Regions from separate parts of the Pseudomonas sp. Eth.TT006 genome, predicted to be linked through region 1. Evidence: predicted binding sites of a transcription regulator. Region 1 holds the regulator's gene; each other region holds the start of a gene.

Region 1 (9,944 bases):
TGTTCGTCACCCACGGTGATGAGGACCAGGCAGGGCTGCTCAAGCGCATGGGCCGTGGCTTGTTGGTTACGGAGTTGATGGGGCATGGCCTGAACATGGTCACCGGCGATTATTCGCGCGGAGCGGCGGGTTTCTGGGTCGAGAACGGTGAAATCCAGTTCGCGGTGCAGGAAGTGACCATCGCCGGCAATATGCGCGACATGTTCAAGCAAATCGTTGCGGTCGGTAATGACCTGGAACTGCGCAGCAACATTCGCACAGGCTCGGTGCTGATCGAGCGGATGACTGTCGCAGGTAGTTAAGCCCAAGCGGCCACAAAAAAAGACGCGCCACCCAGCCGGGTTGCGCGCCTTTTTTATGCCTGCTCTGTAGGAGCTGCCGAAGGCTGCGATCTTTTGACCCTGGCTGTCAGCCACCTTCATCGAAATAGTTGTTGATCAACTTCACCAAAGCGTCCAGCGCTTCCTGTTCCTGATGGCCTTCGGTGCTCAGATAGATCTTCGTGCCCTTGCCGGCGGCCAGCATCATCATCGCCATGATGCTTTTGCCGTCCACCGTGGTCTCCGGCGTACGCCCTACCCTGATCGTGCAATCCGGGAACTGGCCCGCCACGCCAACGAACTTGGCCGACGCACGGGCATGCAAGCCCAGTTTGTTGATGATTTCGATTTCCAGAGCAGGCATCGCGGTGTGAATCCTTTAAGTGAGGTCGCGGTGGCGAACCTGGACGTTCTTCAGGGTTTTCTGCAGGGCCTGACCCAGGCGTTCGGTCAGGTAAACGGAGCGGTGGTGCCCGCCGGTGCAGCCGATGGCAATGGTGACATAGGCGCGGTTGCTCGCGGCGAAGCGCGGCAGCCATTTATTCAGATAGCCGAAGATGTCCTGATACATCTCTTCAACTTCCGGTTGCGCCGCCAGGTACTCGGCAACCGGCGCATCCAGACCGGATTGCGCGCGCAGTTCCGGCTTCCAGTAGGGGTTGGGCAGGCAACGGACGTCGAACACCAGGTCGGCATCCACCGGCATGCCACGCTTGAAGCCGAACGACTCGACCAGAAAGGCCGTGCCCGGCTCCGGCTGATTCAGCAGGCGTAGCTTGATGGTGTCACGCAACTGGTACAGGTTCAGGTTAGTGGTGTTGACCTTGAGGTCGGCCAGGTCGGCGATCGGGCCGAGCAGGGCGGTTTCGTCTTGAATGGCTTCGGCCAGCGAGCGGTTGGCGGTGCTTAACGGGTGGCGTCGACGGGTTTCCGAGAAGCGCTTGAGCAGGGTTTCGTCATCCGCATCCAGATAGAGCACGTCGCACTGGATGTGGCGGCCGCGCACTTCTTCCAATAGCTCGGGGAAGCGCGACAGATGGCTCGGCAGGTTGCGCGCATCGATCGAAACGGCGACCAGCGGCTGGGCCAGTTCAGTGTGGACCAAGGCGCGTTCGGCCAGCTCCGGCAACAGGCCGGCAGGCAGGTTGTCGATGCAGTAGTAACCACTGTCCTCAAGGACATCCAGTGCCGTACTTTTACCTGAGCCGGATCGGCCACTGACGATGATCAAACGCATGATTACTGCCCGTTTTGCTCGTCCACTACAACCTGGTACAAGGCTTCGTTGCTCGAAGCACTGCGCAATTTATCGCGCACATCCTTGCGATCCAGCATGCTGGCGATCTGGCGCAGCAACTCCAGGTGCGCATCGGTCGCGGCTTCCGGGACCAGCAATACAAACAGCAGGTCAACGGGAGCGCCGTCGATGGCGTCGAAATCGATAGGGGCTTCAAGGTGCATCAGCGCGCTGATGGGCGACTGGCAACCCTTGAGGCGACAGTGGGGAATGGCGATGCCGTTGCCGAAACCGGTGGAGCCGAGTTTCTCACGGGCGATCAGCGCTTCGAAGACATCCTGCATCTCCAGATCCGGCACTTCGCGGGCGATCAGGTTGGCAATCTGTTCGAGGGCTTTCTTTTTACTGCCGCCCGGCACGTTCACCAAGGAACGGCCGGGGGTCAGGATACTTTCAAGTCGAATCATGGGTTGGGGGTGTTAACGACCGGTTGCGCCCTGGAGGAGGCTCTGGGTCTTTTCCTTATGCTTTTTGAGTTGGCGATCCAGCTTGTCGGTCAATGAGTCGATCGCAGCGTACATGTCGGTATCTTCTGCGTTGGCGACCACTTCGCTGCCGGGTATATGCAAGGTGGCTTCAATTTTCTGCTTGAGCTTTTCGACACACATCGTGACCTGCACGTTGGTGATCTTGTCGAAATGGCGCTCCAGTCGCTGGAGTTTTTCCTCGATGTAGGAACGCAGAGGTGGGGTCACTTCCAGTTGGTGTCCACTGATGTTGACTTGCATACAGCTTCTCCTTCGTTGCCAGTGCATAAAGCGGCAGGCCGGATAGCCTGCCACTGGAACGCTGTAACGTGGCTTACATCAACCGCTTGCGTTCGCTCGAAGGCGCGATCCCGAGGGATTCGCGGTACTTGGCGACGGTGCGGCGAGCCACCTGAATGCCTTGTGCCTCCAGTAAACCAGCGATCTTGCTGTCGCTCAATGGCTTTTTCTGATTTTCCGCCGCCACCAGTTTTTTGATGATCGCGCGGATCGCCGTGGACGAGCATTCGCCGCCTTCGGAGGTGCTGACGTGGCTGGAGAAAAAGTATTTCAGTTCATAAATACCGCGCGGGGTATGCATGAATTTCTGCGTGGTGACCCGGGAAATCGTCGACTCGTGCATGCCGACCGCTTCGGCGATGTCGTGCAGGACCAGCGGTTTCATCGCTTCGTCACCGTACTCCAGGAAGCCGCGCTGGTGCTCGACGATCTGGGTGGCGACTTTCATCAGTGTTTCGTTGCGGCTTTGCAGGCTCTTGATGAACCAGCGCGCCTCCTGCAGCTGATTGCGCATGAAGGTGTTGTCGGCGCTGGTGTCGGCGCGGCGCACGAAGCCGGCGTACTGGGCGTTGACCCGCAGGCGTGGCACCGATTCCTGGTTCAACTCGACCAGCCAGCGCTCGTTGTCCTTGCGCACGATGACGTCAGGCACGACGTATTCGGCTTCGCTCGACTCGATCTGTGAACCGGGGCGTGGATTGAGGCTCTGCACCAGTTCGATGACCTGGCGCAGTTCATCTTCCTTGAGCTTCATGCGCCGCATCAGCTGGCTGTAGTCGCGGCTGCCGAGCAGGTCGATGTAATCGCTGACCAGACGCTTGGCCTCGTTCAGCCAAGGGGTCTTGACCGGCAATTGACGCAGCTGCAGCAGCAGGCATTCGCCGAGGTTGCGCGCGCCGATGCCGGCCGGTTCGAATTGCTGGATGCGGTGCAGGACGGCCTCGATCTCGTCCAGCTCGATGTCGAGCTCCGGATCAAAGGCGTCGAGAATTTCTTCGAGGGTTTCGTCGAGGTAGCCCTGATTGTTGATGCAATCGATCAGGGTCACGGCGATCAGGCGATCGGTGTCAGACATCGGCGCCAGGTTCAGTTGCCACAGCAGATGGCTTTGCAGGCTTTCCCCGGCGGAGGTGCGGGTGGTGAAGTCCCACTCGTCGTCATCGCTGCTGGGCAGGCTACTGGCGCTGGTCTGGTAGACGTCTTCCCAGGCGGTATCGACGGGCAACTCGTTGGGGATGCGCTCGTTCCATTCACCATCTTCCAGGTTATCCACCGTAGGCGCGGCAGTTTCCTGATAGGACGGTTCCTGAATCTCGGTATTGGGTTTTTGCTCGGCGTTGTCGGCCAGAGGATCGGAATTGTCGAAGTCGTCGCCGTCTTCCTGGCGTTCGAGCATCGGATTGGATTCCAGGGCCTCCTGGATTTCCTGTTGCAGGTCCAGTGTGGACAATTGGAGCAGGCGGATGGCCTGTTGCAGCTGCGGTGTCATCGTCAGCTGCTGGCCCATTCTCAAGACTAGCGATGGTTTCATGGCAGGGGCTTAACACCTTATTCGCCGGCGCGCATGCGCCATCCACTACAGGGCGCCGGAGCGCCAAACTTAAGCAAATTATATGCCTGAAACTGTCGTGTTTGCCTAGAGCGCCGTAACAATAAAAGCGTAAAAAACAGCTTCAGCATGACAGCGCCCGCAGGGCAGGCCGAATGCGCTCTGGGTTCAGAGACGGAACTCGTGGCCCAGATACACTTCCTTCACCAGATCGTTGGCAAGGATGGTCGCAGCATCACCTTCGGCGATCAATTGACCGTCGTTGACGATGTACGCGGTTTCACAGATATCCAGCGTCTCACGAACGTTGTGGTCGGTGATCAGTACACCGATGCCCTTGGCCTTGAGGTGGTGGATGATCTGCTTGATGTCGCCGACCGAGATCGGGTCGACACCGGCGAACGGTTCGTCGAGCAGGATGAATTTCGGTGCGGTGGCCAGGGCGCGAGCGATTTCCACCCGGCGGCGCTCACCACCAGACAGGCTCATGCCCAGGTTGTCGCGGATGTGGCTGATGTGGAATTCCTGCAGCAGGCTTTCCAGTTCCTTGCGACGACCGGCCTTGTCGAGTTCCGCGCGGGTCTCGAGGATGGCCATGATGTTGTCGGCCACCGACAGTTTGCGGAAGATCGACGCTTCTTGCGGCAGATAGCCGATCCCGGCCTTGGCGCGGCCGTGCATCGGCTGGTGGCTGACGTCCAGGTCGTCGATCAGTACGCGGCCCTGATCGGCCTGCACCAGACCGACGATCATATAGAAGCAGGTGGTCTTGCCGGCGCCGTTCGGGCCAAGCAGGCCGACGATCTGGCCGCTGTCGATCGACAGGCTGACGTCACGCACGACCTGGCGGCTTTTATAGGCCTTGGCCAGGTGCTGGGCTTTCAGGGTTGCCATTACTGAGGATTCCCTTCGGTTTTCTTCTTCGGCTGGATCACCATGTCGATACGCGGACGCGCTTCGGTGACCTTGCTGCCGGTGGCGCGACCGGCGCTCGCCAGTTTCTTCACCGTGTCATAGACGATTTTCTCGCCCTGAGTGGTGTTGTTGTCCTTGTCGACAACCTTGGCCTTGTCGATCAGCACGACGCGGTTTTGTGCGGCGTGGTACTGGATCGTCACGCCCCAGCCCTGTACTGGCTTGGTGTCACCCTGGGTCTGCAACTGCTCGAAGTAAGCCAGGTTGCCGACCGAGGTCACGACATCAATGTCGCCGGTCGGGGTGCGGGTGATGGTCACCGTGTTGCCTTTAACGATCATCGAGCCCTGAGTGATGATCACGTCGCCCTTATAAGTGGCAACGCCATTCTTGTCGTCCAGCTGGGCGTCGTCGGCCTGAATGCGGATAGGTTGCTGCTGATCGTTCGGCAGAGCCCAGGCGCTCACGCTTCCCAGTGCTGCGCCCAGACTGAGCAAAATAGGGAGGGTTTTAACGAGCCTCATACTGTCCTCTTACGTTCGATTGCAGGTGTATCCTGCTGTCCTTCAAATACGCCTTCATTCCCACGCCAGTCGATACACCGCCAGCGCCGTCGATTCTAACGGGTTGCTCGGTCTGCGCATATTGCTGCTGAGGGAACACCGTCATGCGTGTGCTGGTGATCAGGGTGTCGCGGTTCTTTTCATCGGTGCGCTTGATGCGTACCGAGTCGATCAGTTCGACCTGAGTGCCGTCCGGATTGACTTCACCGCGCTCGCTGGTCACGTGCCACGGGAATTCGGTACCGCGGAACATGTTCAGGTCGGGCTTGGTGACCAGGGTCACGTCCGTCGCCTTCAGGTGCTCGGCCTTGTCCGAGGTCATCTCGTACTGCAGCTTGCCGTCCGGAAGGTACTGCAGGGTATGGGTGTTGGTGGCGTACCAGTCGATGGCCGTGTCTTCGACCTTGACCGCAGGTTTGTCGAGGAAACGTTCCGGACTGATGTTCCAGTAGCCGACGGCCGCGAACATCGCCGCGATACAGCCGAACAGCAGGAAGTTGCGAAATTTTTTGCTAAACATGATTTGGCTCACAGGTACGCGGCGTTGGCCGCATCAAGGCGGCCCTGGGCGCGCAGGATCAATTCGCAGAATTCGCGGGCGGCGCCTTCGCCACCACGGGCCCGGGTCACGCCATGGGCGTGTTCACGGACGAAATCGGCAGCGTTGGCGACGGCCATGCCCAGACCCACGCGGCGGATCACCGGCAGGTCTGGCAAATCGTCACCGAGGTAGGCGACCTGTTCATAGCTTAGGCCCAGTTGCGCCAGAAGGCCGTCCAGAACCACCAATTTGTCCTCGCGCCCCTGAAACAGGTGTGGGATCCCGAGGTTCTTCGCCCGCCGCTCGACCACCGGGGTCTTGCGGCCGCTGATGATCGCAGTTTCGACGCCAGCATTCATCAGCATCTTGATGCCCTGGCCGTCGAGGGTGTTGAAGGTCTTGAATTCGCTGCCGTCTTCAAGGAAGTACAGACGCCCGTCGGTGAGGACGCCGTCGACGTCGAATACCGCGAGTTTGATCGCTTTGCCGCGCTGCAGCAGATCGGTGGTCATTACATCACTCCTGCACGCAGCAGATCGGAAAGGTTGAAGGCGCCGATCGGGCGGTCTTCTTCGTCCACGACAACCAGTGCGTTGATTCGGTGGTCTTCCATGATTTTCAGCGCTTCGGCGGCGAGCATCTCGGGGCGTGCGGTTTTGCCGTGCGCGGTCATGACCTGGTCGATGGTGGCGCTGCGGATGTCGATGCTGCGGTCCAGCGTGCGGCGCAGGTCGCCGTCGGTGAAGATCCCGGCCAGTTTGCCGTCGGCTTCAATAATAGCGGTCATGCCCAGGCCCTTGCGGGTCATTTCCATGAGCGCGTCCTTGAGCAGGGTGCCACGTTGCACTTGCGGCAGCTCTTGGCCGGCGTGCATGACGTTCTCGACTTTCAGCAGCAGGCGTCGACCCAGTGCACCGCCCGGATGGGAGAAAGCAAAATCTTCAGCAGTGAAGCCACGGGCTTCCAGCAGTGCTACGGCGAGGGCATCGCCCATCACCAGCGCCGCGGTAGTAGAAGACGTCGGCGCCAGATTCAGCGGGCAGGCTTCGTGCTCGACATGCACATTGAGGTTGACTTCGGCGGCCTTGGCCAACGGTGACTGCGGATTGCCGGTTACGCTGATCAACTGGATGCCCAGGCGTTTGATCAGCGGCAGCAGGGTGACGATTTCGTTGGTCGAGCCGGAGTTGGACAGGGCGAGGATCACGTCGTCGCGGGTGATCATGCCCATGTCGCCATGACTGGCTTCGGCCGGATGCACGAAAAACGCCGGGGTGCCGGTGCTGGCCAGGGTCGCGGCAATCTTGTTGCCAACGTGCCCGGACTTGCCCATGCCGACTACAACCACACGGCCTTTGCTGGCCAGAATCATCTCGCAAGCGCGTACGAAATCGGCGTCGATATGGGGCAACAAGCCTTGTACGGCTTCCACTTCGAGGCGGATGGTGCGTTGTGCCGATTGAATCAGGTCGCTGGTTTGGCTCATGTCAGAAATCGTATAGCCCGATGAAAAGGCGGCGATTATAGCGGTTATGTTGCAAAGCCTCACGCAAGTTCGTCGTGCTTTGTCATTCCTCGTCACCAAAAGCCTGAAAAAGTGCTGGCGGGCCTGTCATATCGCTGAACACAAGAGGGCAGGGGCCTTGGGCGCTTGGCGTTTGCAGTGATATAGTTCGCCGCCAGTTCGGCCCGCCCGGGAGTACGTGCTTTTCAAGGAAAGCCAGGCGTCCGAGTGAGAGGCTGCATCGCAAGGAGTTTAGATGAGTGCCGATAACGCCTACGCGGTCGAGCTGAAGGGAGTCTCCTTCAAGCGCGGTGCGCGCAGCATTTTCAATAACGTCGATATTCGCATCCCGCGCGGCAAGGTCACCGGCATCATGGGGCCTTCCGGGTGTGGCAAAACCACACTGCTGCGCTTGATGGGGGCGCAATTGCGTCCTTCCAGCGGGGAAGTCTGGGTCAACGGTCAGAACCTGCCGGCGCTGTCGCGCAGCGATCTGTTCGATGCGCGAAAGCACATGGGCGTGCTGTTTCAGAGCGGCGCGCTGTTTACCGATCTCGATGTCTTCGAGAACGTCGCTTTCCCCCTGCGTGTTCATACCCAGTTGCCGGACGAAATGATCCGCGACATCGTCCTGCTCAAATTGCAGGCGGTCGGTCTGCGGGGCGCAATCGAATTGATGCCCGACGAGCTTTCGGGCGGCATGAAGCGTCGCGTCGCCCTGGCTCGGGCGATTGCGCTCGACCCGCAGATTCTCATGTATGACGAGCCGTTTGTCGGTCAGGACCCGATCGCCATGGGTGTGCTGGTCCGCCTGATCCGTCTGCTCAACGATGCGCTGGGCATCACCAGCATCGTGGTTTCCCACGATCTGGCCGAGACCGCGAGCATTGCTGACTACATCTATGTAGTAGGCGATGGTCAGGTCTTGGGGCAGGGCACGCCGGATGAGTTGATGAACTCGGATGAACCGCGTATTCGCCAGTTCATGACCGGCAACCCCGATGGCCCGGTGCCGTACCATTTTCCAGCGACGGATTACCGCGCAGATCTTCTGGGGAAGCGCTGATGCGCAGAATTTCATTGATAGAGCGCGTGCGCCGCTTCGGCGAGGCGGCGATCGACGCCGTGGCGGTGTTCGGCCGCGCGACGTTGTTCCTGTTTCACGCCTTGCTCGGTCGCGGCGGCATCAGCGGCGGGTTTGGCCTGCTGGTCAAACAGCTGCATTCGGTTGGCGTGATGTCGCTGGTGATCATCGTCGTGTCGGGGATTTTCATCGGCATGGTGCTGGCGCTGCAGGGCTTCAGTATCTTGTCGAGCTACGGTTCGGAGCAGGCGGTGGGGCAGATGGTCGCCCTGACCTTGCTGCGCGAACTGGGGCCGGTGGTCACTGCGCTGCTGTTTGCCGGGCGTGCCGGTTCGGCGCTGACCGCCGAAATCGGCAACATGAAGTCCACCGAACAGCTTTCCAGCCTGGAAATGATCGGCGTCGATCCGCTCAAGTACATCATTGCCCCGCGCCTGTGGGCCGGTTTCATTTCCCTGCCGGTGCTGGCGATGATTTTCAGCGTGGTGGGGATCTGGGGCGGTTCGTGGGTGGCTGTCGACTGGCTTGGCGTGTATGACGGCTCGTACTGGGCCAACATGCAGAACAGCGTGAACTTCAGCAGCGATGTGCTCAACGGCGTGATCAAGAGTATCGTTTTCGCCTTTGTCGTGACCTGGATCGCCGTATTTCAAGGCTATGACTGTGAGCCCACTTCCGAGGGCATCAGTCGCGCCACCACCAAGACCGTGGTATTCGCCTCGCTGGCGGTACTGGGCCTGGACTTTATTCTGACCGCTTTGATGTTTGGAGATTTCTGATGCAAAACCGCACCCTGGAAATCGGTGTCGGCCTGTTCCTGCTGGCAGGGATCCTGGCTTTGTTGCTGCTGGCTCTGCGAGTCAGCGGCCTGTCTCCGACTTCGACCACCGACACCTATAAGCTGTATGCCTATTTCGACAACATCGCCGGTTTGACTGTCAGAGCCAAAGTGACCATGGCCGGCGTGACCATCGGCAAGGTCACGGCCATCGATCTGGATCGCGACAGCTTCACCGGTCGGGTCACCCTGCAAGTGGATAAAAAGGTCGACAACCTGCCGACCGACTCCACAGCGTCTATCCTGACCGCTGGCCTGCTGGGCGAGAAGTACATCGGTATCAGCGTGGGCGGGGAAGACACCCGCCTGAAGGATGGCGGAACCATCCACGACACGCAGTCGTCTCTGGTACTGGAAGACCTGATCGGTAAATTCCTGCTCAATACCGTTAGCAAAGACGCCAAATGAGGAGCTTTTGAATGATCTCTACCTTGCGACGTGGCCTGTTGGTGTTGCTTGCGGCACTGCCGATGCTGGCCAACGCTGCGCCCGGACAGTCGGCGCACGATCTGATTCAGGACACCACCAACCGGATGCTGGCTGACCTGTCGGCCAATAAAGAGAAA
Region 2 (9,944 bases), on a different contig from region 1:
CAGCCTCGGCGTTTCCGTCGGCTTCAATACCCAGCAGTTGCCGGTGTTTTCGCTGTGGAAAAATACCGATACCCAAGGGCAGGGCTATGTGACGGGTCTGGAGCCGGGCACCAGCTTTTCCTACAACCGCCGCTATCAGCGGCCGTTGAACCTGGTACCGACCATTGCGCCAAAGGCCAGTCAACAATTCCAGATCAGCTACAGCCTGCTGGCAAACAAGGGCGCTGTGGATAACGCGTTGAAGCGCGTGACCGAGATTCAGGCCGGACGCGAAACCGAAGTGCGGCAGGCGCCGTTGGTGGATCTGACCGAGCATTAAGGCGTCGCCGGGCGGTATTGCAGCGCCTCGGCCAGATGCTCGCGCTTGATTGCGCCGACTTGCTCAAGGTCGGCCAGGGTGCGTGCGACCTTGAGCAGCCGGTGTGCTGAACGTAGCGACAGCGTCAGGCGCTCACAGGCTGACTCCAGCCACTGCTCATCGGCTGTGGATAACTGGCAGTGCCGCTTCAGTCCGGACAGATCGAGACACGCATTGGCGCAACGCTGACGCTTTTGCTGGCGCTCCCGCGCCTCGGCCACCACGACTGCGGCGCTGGCACTGTCCTCGCCCGGTTTCGCTGCCGGATTCAGCGCGGTCGCCTCCCGCGCTACTGTCAGGTGCAGATCGATGCGGTCGAGCAAAGGCCCCGACAACTTGTTGCGATAGCGCTGGACCATGTCCGGTGTGCATGAACACTTGCCGCTCGGCTCGCCAAGATAGCCACAGGGACACGGATTCATCGCCGCTACTAATTGAAAGCGCGCCGGAAAGCGCACGCGATCCTTGGCGCGGGCGATCACGATGTGCCCGGATTCCAGCGGCTCGCGCAGGACCTCAAGCACCTTGCGATCAAACTCCGGCAGTTCATCGAGAAACAGCACGCCATGGTGGGCGAGGGTGATTTCGCCGGGTTGCGGTTTCGAGCTGCCACCGACCAGAGCCGGCCCTGATGCCGAGTGGTGCGGCTGGCGAAACGGACGTTGCGGCCAATGCGTCAGCGGCACGCCACTGGCGACCGATTGAATCGCCGCCACTTCCAGGGCTTCGCATTCGGACAGCGGCGGCAGCAGCCCCGGCAGGCGACTCGCCAGCAAGGTCTTGCCGGTTCCCGGTGGCCCGCTGAACAAGAGGTTGTGCGCGCCCGCTGCCGCAATCAGCAACGCCCGTTTCGCGGCCATCTGTCCCTGGACTTCATTGAGATCGGGATAAGGTTTCGCCGCATGGATCAGCCCGTCCGACACATATGGCTCGACCGGCGTGTGACCGTTGAAATGCGCCACCGCCTCCAGCAGATGATCCACCGCAAACACCTTAAGTCCGGAGGCCAGGCACGCCTCCTCGGCATTCGCCCGCGGTACCACCAGCGCCCGTCCGGCCTTGCGCGCCGCCAGTGCTGCCGGCAACACCCCGCGCACCGGGCGCACCGCCCCGGACAACGCCAGTTCACCCAGACATTCCACCTCGTCCAGCGTCAGACACGGCACCTGCACACTCGCCGACAGAATCCCCAAGGCAATCGCCAGATCAAACCGCCCGCCATCCTTGGGCAGATCCGCCGGCGCCAGATTCAAGGTGATCCGCCGCGCCGGAAACTGCAGTCCGGAATTGATGATCGCGCTGCGCACCCGATCCTTGCTCTCCTTCACCGCCGCTTCCGGCAGGCCGACCATGGTCAGTGACGGCAGACCGTTGGCGAGATGGACTTCGACGGTGACGGCGGGGGCTTCGACGCCAATCTGGGCGCGACTGTGGACGATGGAGAGGGACATGGTCGTTCCTTGAGCTGAATCGGGGAGCCGCTTCCTGCGGGTTTTTGAAGGGTAGTCTGGGGAGAGAGCGTTGGTCGGACAGTTTTAAGGGCTAACTTTCACTGGATGTTGCTGAAGGCACTAATCCTCAGGCATAAAAAAACCGCCTGTCAGGCGGTCATTTTTGCGGTACTCAGGTTCCACCACCGGCGAGCCAACCATCGGGCTCCATTTCCTTGCCATAGGTCGCGGCTATTTTCAGAAAATGCCGCTGGCTGGCTGAAACTCTGTCCGGTAAACCGAGTGTCTCGGTACCTGGTTTGGAAACCCGTGCCGGTTGGGTTTTCTGCTTCTTCTGCTTCATAAACACCTCACGTGCCTGGATGTTTGATTCGATCTTATTGGTCGTCCAATGGAAAGACAAGGCGACCGGTTGTATCAAAATAAAATCCCAGCGTCTGATAGTAAGGGATGGCGCCTGAGTCTGGCTCTTGTACTTCGATTTGCGTGCACCCCAGCTTCCGGGCGTAGAACTCTGTTGTCAGCAATGCCATCGGAGCGATCCAGCCCCGCAAGGTATTTGTCTTGCAGGTGTGTCCCTGCAAAAGGACGATTTTCATGCAGATCGTGCTTCTTCGCGGCGTTGCGTAGCACAGTCCGCACAGTTCTTCTTCGTACCAGAACGCCAAGTCCAGCCCTTTTGCATCTTTGGTCTTCCAGTCCAAAACAGCGTCCCAGGGATACCCAACGGGGCCGGTCCACTGGTGGAACGCGTTGATTGCTACTGGAGTTATCGGATCGATCCTGAGTGATAGAGCATCAACTCCAGCTGCCAGAGCTTCTGGGTCCATGGACATTGTTTGATGTGCAAGTTTGCGCGATTCAGATTTGAGTGTCTGATTTCGAAGCTCGGTACCTTTGCCTTTTCTTCGCATCGTCTTGTTCTGTCGGGATCAATATGCAGACGATATCGAAGACATTGATGCTTACGTAATCAGACGTAGGGGACGGTCATCGTAGGACTGTGCTTGCGTTAGTGAAGGACGTTGGAGATGACCAGTTCATGGTGTGAGAGGGTGGAGAGGCAATACTTTATGTCGGCATGGATGAGGGTTTTGCGGTGCTCTTGATCGTAAATGAGCTTTGACTCCTGAGCGGTACTGAAGGATCCTCCCGCTCAAGGACTGCAACTGCGCATTCGTCGGGACTGGGCACCAGTAAAAGCTCCCCCGCATTTTTGGCAGCAGAGAAAGCTGGTTTCTCTGAAGTAGTGACGACGGGCTAGCCTGTCGGATTCTGAACCCACGGCCGTAAAGCCAGGAGCTAAAGAATCGCTGCGACTATTCCTTCGAACAAAAAAAGGCGTCCTATGGACGCCTTTTTTATTTTTCACTCAGGATTTTCTACCGGCCAGCGCGCCGCTTGGCTCAAGCGCTGGCCCACATGTAACAGCAACTTCAATAAATCGCCGTTGGTTGGCTGACATATCCCCAGCCAAACGGAGTGCTTCGAGGTGCAAATCAACAATCTGAAATAGCTTTTCCTTCCTCTTCTTGTCCTTCACAGATACCTCCCTCTTGATGGGCGTATTTCATTTGCCAATGTAATGACATGCCTAAGGGCTGCGTAATTAGGCGCAGACGCTGATGTTTGTAGGGCCATGCCCTAATAGTTGTAGGACGCCGGCGAAAGGGGGGGGGGTGAAGGTCTTGTATCCGGGAGTCGGATGCTCCAGTTTGGCCAATCAATACAGCCTCTGGAGGCGAAAAATGGACCGCAATGGTATGCGCGCGATTCATCCGGGCGAGGTTCTGTATAAGGAATTCATGGAGCCGTTGGGCATGACTGTCATGGATCTGGCCACGCCCACGAACTGGCACGAAAGCGAGATCGAAAAGCTTGTGAAATGCCAGTTGATGATCTGCGCAGATCTGGCAATCAGACTTGCTGTTCATCTCAAGACTACGCCTGAGTTCTGGATGAATCTTCAGTCGACTTATGAATTGCGCAGGGCTCAAAGCAGGCGTGCGGGCTTTTAGCGATGAAGCGTGTAGGACGTTTACCGGGATGAAAGGCTGGAGATCAAAAGATCGCAGCCTTCGGCAGCTCCTACAGAGGGCGCGGATTATTCAGCGGGCGGCGTCAGCCTGGCTTCGAGCTCGGCGACTTTGGCTTCGAGGCTTTCGAGGCGGGCGCGGGTGCGGGCCAGGACGACCATCTGGCTGTCGAATTCTTCGCGGCTGACCAGGTCGAGTTTGCTGAAGGCACTCTGCAGCAGCATCTTGAACTGGCTTTCGATTTCGGCTTTCGGCAGCGGGGTGTCGCCGCTGAAGAGGCGGGAGGCGGTGCCGCTCAGGGCGTCGAGGAAGTCTTTGGGCGCGAGCATGGAAGGTGTCCTGTAAACAGTGGCCGGCAGTGTATCACGCAGTGTCTATAGTCATTGTTGCAGGCACCGATGCACGCTTTTCGCGCAGATGGACGCACAGTGGCGCACCGTTGTTGTGCGTAACCGTCGGTCGATTTTCGCGCCAGTGCCTGCGGTAGCGGCCAAAGGATTGAAATCAGGGGAATTTGGCGAGATGGCAAGCTTTCTGCTTAGTCGGTAGTGACCCATGCACTGATGCAGTCGCTGTGACGAATGCAGTGCGGCAGACGGAGCGGGAGTTTCGTCAGCAGCGGTTAGCTGGCGTCAGTCGGGCAGGTAAGGCCGACGATGCGTTACAAAGCCAGGCACTGCGCTTAGACTTGAGTCGGGTTTGTTTTCCTGGGGCAAGTCCACCAATTCGGGAGAGAGTTTCATGAAGCTAGTCACTGCCATCATCAAGCCGTTCAAGTTGGACGACGTGCGCGAGTCGCTGTCCGAAATCGGCGTGCAGGGCATTACCGTTACTGAAGTCAAAGGCTTCGGCCGGCAGAAGGGTCACACCGAGCTGTATCGCGGCGCGGAATATGTGGTCGATTTTCTGCCCAAGGTGAAAATCGACGTGGCCATCGACGACAAGGATCTGGATCGGGTTATCGAAGCGATAACCAAGGCGGCCAACACCGGCAAGATCGGTGACGGCAAGATCTTCGTGGTCAATCTGGAACAGGCGATTCGCATCCGTACCGGCGAAACCGATACCGACGCGATCTAAGCGCCGCCACAAACCCAACGCCCCAGGAGAAAACAATATGACTCTGCGTAAATTCGCAGGGCTAGGCGCCCTGTTGTCCATCGTAATGCCCGGCCTGGCCATGGCGGCAGATCCGGTGGCGCCTCCAGTCCTCAATTCCGGCGATACCGCCTGGATGCTGACCTCCACAGCCCTCGTGCTGTTCATGACCATTCCCGGCCTCGCGCTGTTCTACGGCGGCATGGTGCGGTCGAAAAACATTCTTTCCGTGATGATGCAGTGCTTCGCCATTACCGGTCTGATCAGCGTGTTGTGGGTCATTTATGGCTACAGCATCGCGTTCGACACCACCGGCATGGAGCAGGGCGTCGTCAACTTCAACTCCTTCGTCGGCGGCATGGGCAAGGCGTTCCTGGCCGGTGTCACCCCGGCGAGCCTGACCGGCCCGGCCGCGTTGTTCCCTGAGGCGGTGTTCGTCACCTTCCAGATGACCTTCGCGATCATCACCCCGGCGCTGATCGTCGGCGCGTTCGCCGAACGCATGAAGTTCTCCGCAATGCTGATTTTCATGGGCGTGTGGTTCACCCTCGTCTATGCACCGATCGCGCACATGGTCTGGTCCGGTAACGGCGGCCTGCTGTGGGACTGGGGCGTGCTCGACTTCGCCGGCGGCACCGTGGTGCATATCAACGCCGGTATCGCCGGTCTGGTAGCGTGCCTGGTACTGGGCAAGCGCAAAGGCTTCCCGACCACTCCGATGGCGCCGCACAACCTCGGTTACACCCTGATGGGCGCAGCGATGCTGTGGGTCGGCTGGTTCGGCTTCAACGCCGGTTCCGCCGCTGCCGCCAACGGCACCGCCGGCATGGCGATGCTGGTCACCCAGATTGCAACCGCGGCTGCCGCGCTGGGCTGGATGTTTGCCGAGTGGATCACCCACGGCAAACCAAGCGCACTGGGCATTGCCTCGGGTGTGGTTGCCGGTCTGGTGGCAATTACTCCGGCTGCCGGCACCGTGGGCCCGATGGGCGCACTGGTGATCGGTCTGGCGGCGGGCGTGGTGTGCTTCTTCTGCGCCACCACCCTGAAACGCAAGCTCGGTTACGACGACTCCCTTGACGCCTTTGGCGTGCACGGTATCGGCGGTATTCTCGGCGCGATCCTGACCGGTGTGTTCGCTGCGCCGTCGCTGGGTGGCTTCGGCACCGTGACCGACATCGCTTCGCAAGTGTGGATTCAGTGCAAAGGCGTCGGCTTCACGGTGATCTACACCGCGGTCGTCACCTTCATCATCCTCAAGGTACTGGATGCCGTGATGGGTCTGCGTGTGACCGAGGAAGAAGAGTCGGTTGGCCTGGACCTGGCACAACACAACGAACGCGGCTACAACCTGTAAGTACGCGTATCAAAAAAACTTGCCCGGCTTGCCGGGCATTTTTTTGTCCGGGATTTGTCATTGAAAGGCGGGCTGAAAGGTTTTTTCCTACGGCTTTGGCCGTGTTTTCGATTCGCTTTTTTCTGCGGCCAATGGCTTACATCATCGCGGGAATATTAGGCTCTTTGTTTTTTCCCAGAGCGCGCTAGAATGCGCCCCGAACGTGCGGAGAACTGTATGTGGCAACAGACTCTGATAACCCTGCGGGCACGGCCCCGGGGCTTTCATCTGGTAACGGACGAGTTACTCGCCGGCCTGCCTGAACTCAAGGCGTGCCGGATCGGTCTGTTGCATTTGTGGCTGCAGCATACCTCGGCGTCGTTGACCATCAACGAGAACGCCGATCCGGCGGTCCGTCGCGACTTCGAACGATTTTTCAATCGTCTGATCCCACAAGGAGCAGACGGCTATGAGCATAACGACGAAGGCCTGGACGACCTCCCGGCGCATTTCAAGGCCAGCGTGCTGGGCTGCCAGATCAGTTTGCCGGTAGCGGCGGGACGGCTGGCACTGGGCACCTGGCAAGGCGTTTATCTGGGCGAGCACCGTGATCATGGCGGTGCCCGTAAAGTCCTCGCCACCTTGTACGGTGAAGGGGCGTAAACCGCTGATCATCAGCGGTTACCGATTTTTTTCCGGCGACTTTCGACAGTCGCCAAAGCTGGTCTATAACTAATCTGCTTTTCGCAAGTCATGAGGTAGAACATGAGCGACGATGATCTGGAAAACGACGACCTCGAAGTAGGCGACGAAGACGAGGCCGAGGAAGGCCTGGAAGCAGCAGCGGAAGACGTTGCTGAAGACGATGGCGGTGACGATACGCCGGCCCCGGCTGCCAAAGGCAAAGCCAAGGCTGCGGTGTCGGTAGACGAGTTGCCAAGCATCGAAGCCAAGAACAAGGAGCGTGACGCCCTGGCCAAGGCCATGGAAGAATTCCTTGCGCGCGGTGGCAAGGTGCAGGAAGTGGAGGCCAACGTGGTCGCCGATCCGCCCAAGAAGCCGGACAACAAGTACGGCAGCCGCCCTATCTGAGGCGTGCCACTTGCTTGCTGAAAAAGCCCGCCGTCGCTGCGGGCTTTTTCATGCCTGGAATAAACATCTGAAGGCGATGCGGACCTTGTGGGAGCTGGCTTGCCAGCGATGGCGGCCTGCCAGACAACATTGATGCTGGATGTGCTGGCCTCATCGCTGGCAAGCCAGCTCCCACAGGGAATGATGTAAATTCAGGATGAGAGTCGGGAATTCCAATTCGCCAGTACCGCTGGCAGATCCGTGAGGCTACGAATCTCGGCGTCCGGCAGACGATCCGCCTCCCAGGCCTTGCCCGCCGGGTTGAACCAGATCGCCCGCATCCCGGCCTGCTGCGCCCCGGCAATGTCATCACCTGGATGATCACCAATGTGCACCGCCCGGTCAGCGCTCACGCCACCACGCTGTAACGCCTCGTGAAACAGCCGCGCATCCGGTTTCGCAATGCCGATGTCCTCGGCGCACAAAGCGAATTTGAAGTAGTCCGCCAGGCCCAGGCGACGCACATCGGCATTGCCATTGGTGACCACGCCCAGGGCGTAATGGTTGGCGAGAATCTCCAGCACGGGCTCGACTTCAGGGAACACTTCGATTTGATGCCGCGCATGCAGAAACACTTCAAAACCCTTGTCTGCCAGGTCGGTTGCTTCGCCATGGGCGTATCCAGCGTCCTTCATCGCGTGAAACAACACTCGCCGACGCAGAGCGCTGATGCGATGTTTCAACCCCGGTTCATTGGCCAGCACCCGCTCGCGAATCGCCCACAGATGCTCTACCGGTACAGTGCCGAGGTTCGGCGCATGTTCGCTCAGCCATTCGCGCAGTACCGCTTCGGCGCTGACAATCACCGGGGCGGTGTCCCACAGGGTGTCGTCGAGGTCGAAGGTGATCAACTGGATGTTCATGAATCGTCGCCTTTGCTGCGTTTGGCCCGTGGGTGGGCGCTGTCGTAGACCGCCGCCAGGTGCTGGAAGTCCAGATGGGTGTAGATCTGCGTGGTCTTGATGTCCGAGTGGCCGAGCAGTTCCTGCACCGCGCGCAGGTCCTGCGAGGACTCCAGCAAATGACTGGCAAAAGAATGCCGCAGCATGTGTGGATGCAGGTTTTGCCCCAGTTCACGCTCGCCAGCGAGTTTGACCCGCACCTGAATCGCGCGCGGACCGAGACGGCGGCCTTGCTGACTGACAAACACCGCGTCATCCGCCGGATTGGTCATCGCCCGCAGTGGCAGCCATTGCTCCAGCGCTTCGCGGGCCTTTTTGCCGACCGGCAGCAGACGGGTCTTGCTGCCCTTGCCGAGCACCTGAACCATGCCGTCCGCCAGGTCGAGCTGATCGAGGTTGAGCCCGGTCAGCTCGGACAGGCGCAGGCCGGAAGAATAGAAAAGCTCGAGAATCGCCTGATCGCGCCGCGCCAGAAAATTATCCTCGACCGCACCTTCAAGCAGTTGCAGGGCGCGATCGGTGTCGAGGGTTTTCGGCAGGCGCCGCTCGCCTTTCGGCGGGGCCAGGCCGGTGGCCGGGTCGTGGTCGCACAGGCCTTCGCGATTGAGATAGTGATAGAGCCCGCGTACCGCCGAAAGCAGGCGGGCGAGGCTGCGCGAAGACTGGCCCTGCGCATGCAAACGGGCGATCAGGCTGCGCAGACGCTGAATATCCAGCGCGGCCCAACTGCCGATGTTCTGCTTGATGCACCAGCCGAGGACTTTATCGAGGTCGCGGCGGTAGGCCGACAGGGTGTGCGGCGACACCTGTCGCTCACTGCGCAGGTGCTCGCAGTAAGCGTCCAGTTGCCGTTCCATGTTCAGCGTACCGAGCGCAGGGAGTTGTTGACCCGTGGCAGCACGCGACCCATGACTTCAGCGATGTAGCTCAGGAACAGCGTGCCGACCGAACTCTTGTAATGCTGCGGATCGCGGCTGGCGATCGCCAGGATGCCGTGAATCCCCTGGTGGCTGACCGCAACCACCGCAGTGGAGCCGATCTGCTTGCGCTGCTCTTCGCCGAACAGGAAGTCCAGCTCATGTTCACGCAGGGTGCCGCTGACGCTTTTGCCTTCGGTGAGCAGGCCGCCAATTGCGGTTTGTGCGTCGGCGTGAGTGACCCAGCGGCCGACCGGCGCCGGGTTGTCTCCGAGCAGGATGAGGCTGACAAACGGCACCTGAAAGTCCTGGCGCAGGCTGTCTTCGACGCAGATCACCACGTCTTCGAGACTGGCGGCGTCCATCAGCGCCAGGATCAGGCGGCGGGTCTTGTCGAACAGGCGATCATTGTCGCGGGCCACGTCCATCAACTGCGAGAGGCGGTGGCGCATCTCGATGTTGCGGTCGCGCAGAATGGTCATCTGCCGTTCCACCAGTGACACGGTGTCACCGCGCCGGTGGGGAATGCGCATGGCGGGCAGCAGTTCTTCGTGCTCGACGAAGAAGTCCGGGTGAGCCTCGAGGTACGCGGCAACCGCTGCCGCCTCCAGGCTCTCGGACGCGGATTCGGCGGACTGTCGGGCGGGTACCTGAGGCTTATCGGTCATGGCTTCTGCTCACTCAAAGACGCACTTGTCCTTCGTATACACGCACT
Region 3 (9,944 bases), on a different contig from region 1:
CCGTGACCTGCCATGCCGCATCCCACGCCACGTCATAGACGTCGACCAATTGCCGCATCAGCTCGGCGACGGCAATCGAGGGGTGAGTGTCGTTGAGCTGAATCGCCGCGTGATCGCCCAGGGTCAGCACCGAGGTGTGCATGTTGCGATGGCGACGCAGCAGATCCTGCAGCGAGGCGGCAACGAAGAAGTATTCCTGGCGCAGGCGCAGCTCCTGACCGGCTTCGGTGCTGTCCGCCGGATAAAGCACACGGGAAATGCTTTCGGCGCGGGCTACTTCAGCCACTGCACCCAAGTGGTCGCCGGCGTTGAAGCGCTCCAGGTGCAGATCTTCCATGGCCCGCGCGCGCCACAGGCGCAAGGTATTCACGCTGGCCCCGCGCCAGCCGACCACCGGCGTGTCGTAGGCAATCGCGCGCACGGTTTCTGCGGGCGACCAGACCTGTTTGGTTTTGCCGCTGGCATCGGTGACGGTTTCCACGCTGCCGCCGAAGCCGATGCTGTACACCACTTCCGGACGCTCGAACTCCCACGGGTTGCCGAAGTCCAGCCAGTGCTCGGTCTGCTCCTGCTGCCAGCCGTCGACGATGGCCTGACGGAACAAGCCGTGCTCGTAACGAATACCGTAGCCATGCCCGGCGATGCCGAGAGTCGACATGCTTTCCATGAAGCACGCCGCCAGACGGCCGAGGCCGCCGTTGCCGAGTGCCGCATCCGGTTCCAGCAGGCGGATGCGCTCCAGATCAACACCGAGTTCGGTCAGCGCTTCACGGGCGACATCGAGCAGACCGAGGTTGCTCAGGCTGTCGTAGAGCAAACGGCCGATGAGAAATTCCAGCGAGAGGTAATACACCCGTTTCTGGCCTTTGCGGTAGATCTGCCGGGTGTGGTCCATCCAGTGTTCGACCATGTGATCACGCGCCGCCAGGGCAATGGCTTCGAACCAGTCATGGTCGAAGGCGTGATCCGGGTCTTTGCCCACCGCGTAGGTGAGTTTGGTCAGGACGGCGTCGCGGAATGCGGCCACCTCTGCTTCGCGAACAAGTGGTTCTTGAGTCATCAATAAGACCTCGAGCGAGCTGGAATTGTCTGAGCCTAGACGGTCTGACCGACGGTAGAGGCGCAGGTTCGGCAGTTTTTCCGCAGACGGTGAGATAGCCCGACATTACCTTGGCGAGTGAGCTAATGAATGCAGGGGCCGTGCCGTACTGGTGGCCGATTGCGCGGCATCTGCAAAAATCTGGCGAAAGGTTGTTCAAAAATCCACCAGTCCCGGTATGATCGCGCGCCCTGATGCATACGCCTGGTAACCCGATGATGAAGCCCAACCTGATTGCCGCCGCCGAGATCGACCGTCTCGATACGTGGGCCAAATATTCGGCCCCGATGTGCGGCTCTTGTGTCTCCAGCTGCTGCACCCTGCCGGTCGAGGTCAAGATCAAGGACCTGGTGCGCATCGGCGTGGTCGACGAGTTCGAGCTGGGCGACCCGCCGAAGAACATCGCCAAGCGTCTGCAGAAGGAAGGCCTGGTCGAGCGCTTCAACCAGAAGTCGGGGATCTTCACCCTGCAGCGCATGAGCAACAACGATTGCTACTACCTGGATCGTAAGAGCCGCCTGTGCACCATTTATGACAAGCGCCCGGACACCTGCCGCAACCACCCGAAGATCGGACCGCGTCCGGGGTATTGCGCGTACAAGCCGAAAGAAGTGGTGCGCGAGCAGAATTTCCGCGCGATCGAGAAGTTCTAAAAGCTTACCCTCACCCCAGCCCTCTCCCGGAGGGAGAGGGAGCCGACCGAGGTGTCTGGTGCCATACATCGACTTGAAACACCCAGTCGATTATGGATTCGCTACAGCTGGACAAAATCGATTATGGATTCAGCAGAATTCTTGCAAGTCGGTGCATCTCATGAATATCCCCCGATCAGTCCCCTCTCCCTCCGGGAGAGGGTTAGGGTGAGGGGCTCTTGATCTTCAAGAGATCCCACATTTCCCCCAGACAAACAAAAACGCCCCCGGTCTCGCGACCGGGGGCGTTTTTTTCAGCCTTGGCTAAAGCTTATGCCTTGGCTTTCTTGGCAGCGCGGGTGCGCTCGCTTTCGTCCAGGATCTTCTTGCGAAGACGGATGGACTTAGGAGTGACTTCGCACAGCTCGTCTTCCTGGATGTATTCCAGAGCCTGTTCCAGGGTGAAACGAACAGGTGGAACCAGAGCGATGGTTTCGTCTTTACCCGAAGCACGCATGTTGTCGAGCTTCTTGCCTTTGGTAGGGTTCACACCCAGGTCGTTGTCGCGGCTGTTCTGACCAACGATCTGACCGTTGTAGATCTCCTGGCCGTGTTCTACGAACAGCTTGCCACGAGCCTGCAGGGTTTCCAGCGAGTAGGTCAGCGCCTTGCCGGTTTCAACCGAAACCAGAACGCCGTTCTGACGGCCGGACATGTGGCCCGACTTGACTGGCGCGTAACGATCGAAGATCGAGGTCAGGATGCCAGCACCGTTGGTCAGGGTCAGGAACTGGTTACGGAAACCGATCAGACCGCGAGCAGGGATGTTGTATTCCAGACGAACACGGCCCTTGCCATCCGGCACCATGTTGCTCAGGTCGCCTTTACGCAGACCCATCTCTTCCATGACCTTGCCCTGCGATTCTTCAGGGATGTCGATGGTCACGTTTTCGAACGGTTCCTGCTTCACGCCGTCAACTTCACGGATGATCACTTCAGGACGGCCCAGGGCCAGCTCGAAGCCTTCGCGACGCATGGTTTCGATCAGTACCGAGAGGTGCAGCTCACCACGGCCGGAAACCTTGAACTTGTCAGCCGAGTCGCCTTCTTCAACGCGCAGTGCAACGTTGTACAGCAGCTCTTTGTCCAGACGATCCTTGATGTTACGCGAGGTCACGAACTTGCCTTCTTTACCGCAGAATGGCGAGTCGTTTACCTGGAAGGTCATGGAAACGGTTGGCTCGTCAACGGTCAGCGGCTTCATCGCCTCGACGGTGTTGATGTCGCACAGGGTGTCGGAGATGAACAGCTCGTCGAAGCCGCTGATGCAGACGATGTCGCCAGCTGCTGCTTCTTCAACGTCAACGCGGTGCAGACCGTGGTGACCCATCAGCTTCAGGATACGACCGTTGCGGCGCTTGCCATCGGCGCTGATAGCGACAACCGGAGTGTTCGGCTTGACGCGACCACGAGCGATACGGCCAACACCGATAACACCCAGGAAGCTGTTGTAGTCCAGAGCGGAGATCTGCATCTGGAACGGACCGTCACGGTCAACGGCCGGAGGCGGAACGTGGTCAACCACTGCCTGGTACAGGGCAGTCATGTCTTCGCCCATGGCAGTGTGGTCCAGACCGGCAATACCGTTCAGGGCCGAAGCGTAAACAACCTGGAAGTCCAGTTGTTCTTCGGTAGCACCGAGGTTGTCGAACAGGTCGAAGATCTGGTCCAGAACCCAGTCCGGACGCGCGCCTGGACGGTCAACCTTGTTGATCACCACGATTGGACGCAGGCCAGCTTCGAAAGCCTTCTTGGTCACGAAACGGGTTTGCGGCATAGGGCCGTCTTGAGCGTCAACCAGCAGCAGAACGGAGTCAACCATCGACATTACGCGTTCAACTTCGCCGCCGAAGTCGGCGTGGCCCGGGGTGTCCACGATGTTGATGTGGTAGCCGTTCCAGTTGATGGCGGTGTTTTTCGCCAGAATGGTGATACCGCGCTCTTTTTCCTGGTCGTTGGAGTCCATCACGCGCTCGTCGTTGAGCTCGTTGCGCTCCAGAGTGCCGGATTGACGCAGGAGTTTGTCTACCAGGGTGGTCTTACCATGGTCAACGTGGGCAATGATGGCGATGTTACGTAGATTTTCGATCACTTGTGTATCTCGATCAGAGGATTCGGTTTGCTGACAAGTCTTGGCAGCGATTAACAGTAGTGTCCGGCATGGCCGTTACAGCTTGACGGCGGTGTCGGGGGGCCGGTGACGCAGGCCACAGGCAAACAGCCCCGGGCACTTAGCTCGGTCGATAAACGCGCACATTGGCATGCCCCTCACTGAGCAAATGGTGAGCATGCAGGCGACTCATCACGCCTTTGTCGCAATACAGCAGGTACTGGCGAGTCGGATCCAGCTCCTTGAAACGAGCGTTCACTGCGTAGAACGGCATCGTCTGTACTTCTACGCCGGCGAGTTCCAGCGGGTCATCCTCGGCCGCATCCGGGTGACGGATGTCGATGACGATCTGACCGGCCAGCGCTTCGCCGACTTCTTCAATCTGCAAATCCTGGCCCAATTCGTCGATCACCCGATCGATCGGCACCAGTTTGGCGTTTTCGAGCGCACGCTCGAGGACCGCCATGTCGAATTCTTTCTCTTCGTGCTCAACGCGGTGGCGTTTGGCGGCGGTCTTCGGATTGACCGAAATGACCCCGCAGTATTCCGGCATGTGCCGGGCGAAATCGGCGGTGCCGATCTCGTTGGCCGTGTCGATGATGTCCTGCTTGTGCGCGACGATCAGCGGGCGCAGCACCAGCTTGTCGGTCACGCAGTCGATCACCGACAGGTTCGGCAAGGTCTGGCTCGACACCTGAGATATCGCTTCGCCGGTCACCAGTGCATCTATATGCAGGCGCTCGGCAATGGCGGAAGACGCGCGCAACATCATACGCTTCAACACAACGCCCATATGACTGTTATCGACCTTGCCGAGAATTTCGCCCAACACTTCTTCGAACGGAACACTGACAAATAGCACGCGTTGCGAGCTGCCGTACTTCTTCCAGATGAAATGCGCGACTTCCATCACGCCCAGTTCGTGGGCACGCCCGCCGAGATTGAAGAAGCAGAAATGCGCCATCAGCCCGCGACGCATGATCTGGTAGGCCGCGACCGTCGAGTCAAAGCCGCCGGACATCAGGACCAGCGTCTGCTCCAGGGCGCCGAGCGGGTAACCGCCGATGCCGTTGTGCTGGCTGTGGATGACAAACAACCGTTGGTCGCGAACTTCGATGCGAACTTCGATTTCCGGCGCTTTCAGGTCGATTCCGGCCGCCCCGCACTCACGACGCAGCTTGCTGCCGACGTATTTTTCGACGTCCATCGAACTGAACGGGTGCTTGCCTGCACGCTTGCAGCGCACCGAAAAAATCTTCCCGGCCAGTACGTCGCCGTAGTGCTGTTTGCACTTCTCGGTGATGTCGTCGAAGTCACCCAGCGGGTACTCGTCGATCTGCAGAAAATGCGCGACGCCAGGCGTACACGTGAGGCGCTCACCCATCTCTTTCAAGGCTTTGGGGTCGGTCACGCGGGTTTCCAGCTCGAGATTGTCCCACACGCCGTTCACCACCACGGCCGGGTCCAGATCGCGGAGCACGGCGCGGATGTTCTTGGCCAGCTGGCGGATGAAACGCATCCGGACAGGGCGGCTTTTGATGGTGATCTCGGGGAAGACTTTTACGATTAGTTTCATGAAAACAGCGCGCGCAGGGCCAGCCGAAAAAGGGGGGCGCGGATTATAGCGGAAATTGCTCAAGGTTTAACCAGTTAATATACAGAAGGTTTTGCACGCACCAAAACGGGTCAATTTCAGAATCGCACGCTACATTAAGGGGCGAGATTGTCCCCTTTATTGCGCTTTGCACCGCTACAAGCGTGAATTTGGGGCAAAAAACCCATGGTGGGGCACTGGCATGCAATTTGCTCCCTTGTGAGGCAGGTTGCCTTGGCAGAGTATCTGCGCCGGCATCACCCATATTAAGGGCATCCACTACCAAGCCCTAAGCCACCCGGAGGACACTATGTCGAAGTCGGTTCAACTCATCAAAGATCATGACGTCAAGTGGATTGATCTGCGCTTCACGGACACCAAAGGCACTCAGCACCACGTGACCATGCCGGCTCGCGATGCGCTGGAAGACGACTTCTTCGAAGTCGGCAAGATGTTCGACGGCTCCTCCATCGCTGGCTGGAAAGGCATCGAAGCCTCCGACATGATCCTGCTGCCGGACGACGAGACTGCCGTTCTCGATCCGTTCACCGAAGACCCAACCCTGATCCTGGTCTGCGACATCATCGAACCTTCGACCATGCAAGGTTACGATCGCGACCCGCGCGCCATCGCCCACCGCGCCGAGGAATACCTGAAGACCACCGGTATCGGTGACACCGTGTTCGCCGGTCCAGAGCCAGAATTCTTCATCTTCGACGAAGTGAAGTTCAAGTCGGACATCTCCGGCTCGATGTTCAAGATCTACTCCGAACAAGGTTCGTGGATGTCCGACCAGGACATCGAAGGCGGCAACAAAGGCCACCGTCCTGGGATCAAAGGCGGCTACTTCCCGGTTCCGCCGTTCGACCACGACCACGAAATCCGTACTGCCATGTGCAACGCCCTGGAAGAAATGGGCCAGACCGTTGAAGTTCACCACCACGAAGTGGCGACTGCCGGTCAGAATGAAATCGGTGTCAAGTTCAACACCCTGGTGAAAAAAGCTGACGAAGTTCAGACGCTGAAATACGTTGTCCACAACGTTGCCGACGCTTATGGCCGCACCGCGACCTTCATGCCGAAGCCACTGTACGGCGACAACGGTTCGGGCATGCACGTGCACATGTCCATCGCCAAAGACGGCAAGAACACCTTCGCTGGCGAAGGCTATGCCGGCCTGTCCGAAACCGCCCTGTACTTCATCGGCGGTATCATCAAACACGGTAAGGCCCTGAACGGCTTCACCAACCCGGCCACCAACTCCTACAAGCGTCTGGTGCCAGGTTTCGAAGCGCCAGTGATGCTGGCCTACTCGGCGCGCAACCGCTCCGCCTCGATCCGTATTCCTTACGTCAACAGCCCACGCGGCCGTCGTATCGAAGCACGCTTCCCGGATCCGGCAGCCAACCCGTACCTGGCTTTCGCAGCACTGCTGATGGCCGGTCTGGACGGTATCCAGAACAAGATCCACCCAGGCGATGCCGCTGACAAAAACCTGTACGACCTGCCGCCTGAAGAGGCGAAAGAGATCCCACAGGTTTGCGGCAGCCTGAAAGAAGCCCTGGAAGAGCTGGACAAGGGCCGCGCGTTCCTGACCAAGGGCGGCGTGTTCTCCGACGACTTCATCGACGCTTACATCGCGCTGAAATCCGAAGAAGAAATCAAGGTTCGCACCTTCGTACACCCACTGGAATATGAGCTGTACTACAGCTGCTGATCCGCTAGCGCCGCGCTACGCGGCGTGACACAAAGAGGCCTCCTTCGGGAGGCCTTTTTTATTGCCTGATTTCGTTGGCGCCGCACGACCCTGTGGGAGCGGGCTTGCTCGCGAAGGCGCTGGGTCATTGACGGAAATATTGGCTGACACGACGCCTTCGCGAGCAAGCCCGCTCCCACAGGGAATTCTGGCGTCTGAATGATCTCCGGATATGTTCCGGGTTGGGTCAACCGTCACACCTGTCCTATGCTGCAACCCATCGCTTTCAATTCCGGTCGATTTCATGGGTCGCACCTTCCTCTACATTTTGCTGCTGATCGCCCTGCCCGCCGCCGCGCAGATCTACAAGTACACCGACGGCAACGGCAACACGGTCTACAGCGATCACTCACCGGACGGCGTGGAGGCGCAGCCGCTGGAGCTGCCGCCGCTCAACAGCGTCGAAACACAGGCGCCGAGTGCACCCGCGCCCAGTACGGACAATCGCCCAGCCGCGCACAGCGCTTATGAGGTGCTGGAACTGACCGGCCTGCCCGACGAAGAAGCGCTGCGCGCCAACAACGGCACCTTCACCGTCACCGTATTGATCAAGCCGCGCCTGCGGCCACCGCAACAATTAAGACTCCTGCTGGACGACGCGCCCTACGGCCAACCAAGCAACGTACCAATCCTGCAACTGGTGAATGTCGATCGCGGTGAGCATCGTCTTGCGGTGCAGGTGATCGACGGCGAAACGCTCATCCAGCAAAGCCCGACCGTGGTGTTCACCGTGCAGCGGGTGCACACGCCATGAGAAGTCTCTGGCTGCTCCTGTACCTGCTGGCCCTGCCCGTCTCGGCTGAGGTTTTCACCTATGTCGATGCGCAGGGCAATCGCGTCTACACCGATCAACCCCGTGGCAACGCCAAGCGTGTGCCGATCGCGACCAGCAATCGCATGTCGGCCAATCCGACGGCCGCCGCATCAATCCGCACGGCACAAAAATCTCCGGAACAACCGCCGTTCCACTACGACATGCTGCGCATTCTGATCCCCGAGCCGGATGCGACCCTGCGCAGCAGCGCCGGCGAACTGATCGTCAGCGTCACCAGCGAACCGGGTCTGCAACCCGGTCATCGCTATCGCCTGCTGCTGGACGGTCAGGCCATTGGCGAGCCGGGCCTGAGCCCGGTGTTCCCGCTGAGCAATATCGACCGTGGCAGCCACAACCTGTCGGTGGAAATCCTCGATGAGCAGGGTCGCACCGTCGAGCGTACCGCCAACCAGCCGTTCCACATGCTACGCATTTCGCTGGCGCAGAAACGTCAGGTCAAGCCGTGCGTCAGTGAGGACTACGGCGTGCGTCCGGAATGCCCGCTGAAAGACAAACCGCCCGAGCCAAAAAATCCCTTCTTGCGTTTCTTCTAACGTCGTTCAGCTTTGCGCACTATATTGGTGCAACTCACTGCACAGTACTCACATTCCAACCCATTTTGGTTCGAAAGTACCCGTAACGCCCGGCCAAACGCCACGCAAACGAGCGTCAAACGCCTGTTTCAGGGGACGAACGCTTCTTTTCGGAGCCTTGGTTTGGTTTTTGCATTTTCCGTTTAACGACGCCTGCTTCTTGCGCACGCTCCCGCCCCCAAAAGAGGCTCCGATGACTATTAGCGACGCAATCCACCGTTTGCTGCTCGACAACCTGACCACCGCCACCATTCTGCTCGACGCCGAACTGCGCCTTGAGTACATGAACCCGGCGGCGGAAATGCTGCTGGCCATCAGCGGTCAGCGCAGTCACGGACAGTTCATCAGCGAGCTGTTCACCGAATCCACCGAGGCGCTCAACTCGTTGCGCCAGGCGGTGGAACAGGCGCACCCGTTCACCAAGCGCGAAGCGATGCTCACCGCCCTCACCGGCCAGACCCTGACCGTCGACTACGCAGTGACGCCGATCCTCAGCAATGGCGCGACCATGCTCCTGCTGGAAGTGCACCCGCGTGATCGCCTGCTGCGCATCACCAAGGAAGAGGCGCAACTGTCCAAGCAGGAAACCAGCAAGATGCTGGTGCGCGGCCTCGCCCACGAGATCAAGAATCCGCTGGGCGGCATCCGTGGCGCCGCACAACTGCTGGCCCGCGAACTGCCGGAAGACAGCCTGCGCGACTACACCAACGTGATCATCGAAGAGGCCGACCGCCTGCGCAATCTGGTGGACCGCATGCTCGGCTCGAACAAATTGCCGTCGCTGGCCCTGTGCAACGTTCACGAGGTACTCGAACGCGTCTGCCAATTGGTCGAAGCGGAAAGCCAGGGCTGCATCACCCTGGTGCGCGATTATGACCCGAGCATTCCCGACGTACTGATCGACCGCGAACAAATGATTCAGGCCGTGCTGAACATCGTGCGCAACGCGATGCAGGCGATCAGCAGCCAGAACGAGTTGCGCCTGGGTCGCATCAGCCTGCGCAGCCGGACCATGCGCCAGTTCACCATCGGCCACGTCCGTCATCGACTGGTGACCAAGATCGAGATCATCGACAACGGTCCCGGGATTCCGGCGGAGCTGCAGGAAACCATTTTCTTTCCCATGGTCAGCGGCCGCCCGGACGGTACCGGGCTGGGCCTGGCCATCACCCAGAACATCATCAGCCAGCACCAGGGCCTGATCGAGTGTGACAGCCATCCAGGCCACACCACGTTCTCGATCTTTCTGCCACTGGAACAAGGAGCCACATCGACATGAGCCGTAG

Evidence for each region. Region 1 encodes sigma-54, which starts transcription at its own class of promoters, with help from an activator protein. Its sites were predicted from a motif close to ANTGGCATNNANNTTGCTNT; they were not measured.
Region 2: a site for sigma-54 is predicted at 4,367-4,386, ahead of glnK (P-II family nitrogen regulator). Genes of this name have one in related genera too.
Region 3: a site for sigma-54 is predicted at 5,692-5,711, ahead of glnA (glutamate--ammonia ligase). Genes of this name have one in related genera too.

What each region holds. Positions count from the first base shown of each region.
Region 1 covers NZ_JBTJEN010000002.1:192,432-202,375, forward strand. The annotation lists gene pmbA (metalloprotease PmbA) at 1-302, shown strand, start outside; gene ACXR0M_RS04010 (HPr family phosphocarrier protein) at 409-684, opposite strand; gene rapZ (RNase adapter RapZ) at 700-1,557, opposite strand; gene ptsN (PTS IIA-like nitrogen regulatory protein PtsN) at 1,560-2,024, opposite strand; gene hpf (ribosome hibernation-promoting factor, HPF/YfiA family) at 2,037-2,345, opposite strand; gene ACXR0M_RS04030 (RNA polymerase factor sigma-54) at 2,419-3,915, opposite strand; gene lptB (LPS export ABC transporter ATP-binding protein) at 4,102-4,827, opposite strand; gene lptA (lipopolysaccharide transport periplasmic protein LptA) at 4,827-5,372, opposite strand; gene lptC (LPS export ABC transporter periplasmic protein LptC) at 5,359-5,931, opposite strand; gene ACXR0M_RS04050 (KdsC family phosphatase) at 5,940-6,464, opposite strand; gene ACXR0M_RS04055 (KpsF/GutQ family sugar-phosphate isomerase) at 6,464-7,438, opposite strand; gene ACXR0M_RS04060 (ATP-binding cassette domain-containing protein) at 7,713-8,522, shown strand; gene mlaE (lipid asymmetry maintenance ABC transporter permease subunit MlaE) at 8,522-9,319, shown strand; gene mlaD (outer membrane lipid asymmetry maintenance protein MlaD) at 9,319-9,786, shown strand; gene ACXR0M_RS04075 (MlaC/ttg2D family ABC transporter substrate-binding protein) at 9,798-9,944, shown strand, end outside.
Region 2 covers NZ_JBTJEN010000001.1:376,204-386,147, forward strand. The annotation lists gene ACXR0M_RS01715 (aldose 1-epimerase family protein) at 1-319, shown strand, start outside; gene ACXR0M_RS01720 (YifB family Mg chelatase-like AAA ATPase) at 316-1,809, opposite strand; gene ACXR0M_RS01725 (hypothetical protein) at 1,982-2,152, opposite strand; gene ACXR0M_RS01730 (N-acetyltransferase) at 2,187-2,639, opposite strand; gene ACXR0M_RS01735 (hypothetical protein) at 3,182-3,352, opposite strand; gene ACXR0M_RS01740 (HigA family addiction module antitoxin) at 3,558-3,827, shown strand; gene ACXR0M_RS01745 (accessory factor UbiK family protein) at 3,914-4,174, opposite strand; gene glnK (P-II family nitrogen regulator) at 4,587-4,925, shown strand; gene ACXR0M_RS01755 (ammonium transporter) at 4,963-6,300, shown strand; gene ACXR0M_RS01760 (secondary thiamine-phosphate synthase enzyme YjbQ) at 6,517-6,942, shown strand; gene sutA (transcriptional regulator SutA) at 7,045-7,371, shown strand; gene ACXR0M_RS01770 (HAD family hydrolase) at 7,563-8,273, opposite strand; gene xerC (tyrosine recombinase XerC) at 8,270-9,169, opposite strand; gene ACXR0M_RS01780 (DUF484 family protein) at 9,172-9,897, opposite strand; gene dapF (diaminopimelate epimerase) at 9,911-9,944, opposite strand, start outside.
Region 3 covers NZ_JBTJEN010000005.1:244,531-254,474, reverse strand. The annotation lists gene ACXR0M_RS10720 (glycogen/starch/alpha-glucan phosphorylase) at 1-1,060, opposite strand, end outside; gene ACXR0M_RS10715 (YkgJ family cysteine cluster protein) at 1,315-1,752, shown strand; gene typA (translational GTPase TypA) at 2,063-3,883, opposite strand; gene thiI (tRNA uracil 4-sulfurtransferase ThiI) at 4,023-5,477, opposite strand; gene glnA (glutamate--ammonia ligase) at 5,806-7,212, shown strand; gene ACXR0M_RS10695 (DUF4124 domain-containing protein) at 7,496-8,005, shown strand; gene ACXR0M_RS10690 (DUF4124 domain-containing protein) at 8,002-8,619, shown strand; gene glnL (nitrogen regulation protein NR(II)) at 8,852-9,937, shown strand; gene ntrC (nitrogen regulation protein NR(I)) at 9,934-9,944, shown strand, end outside.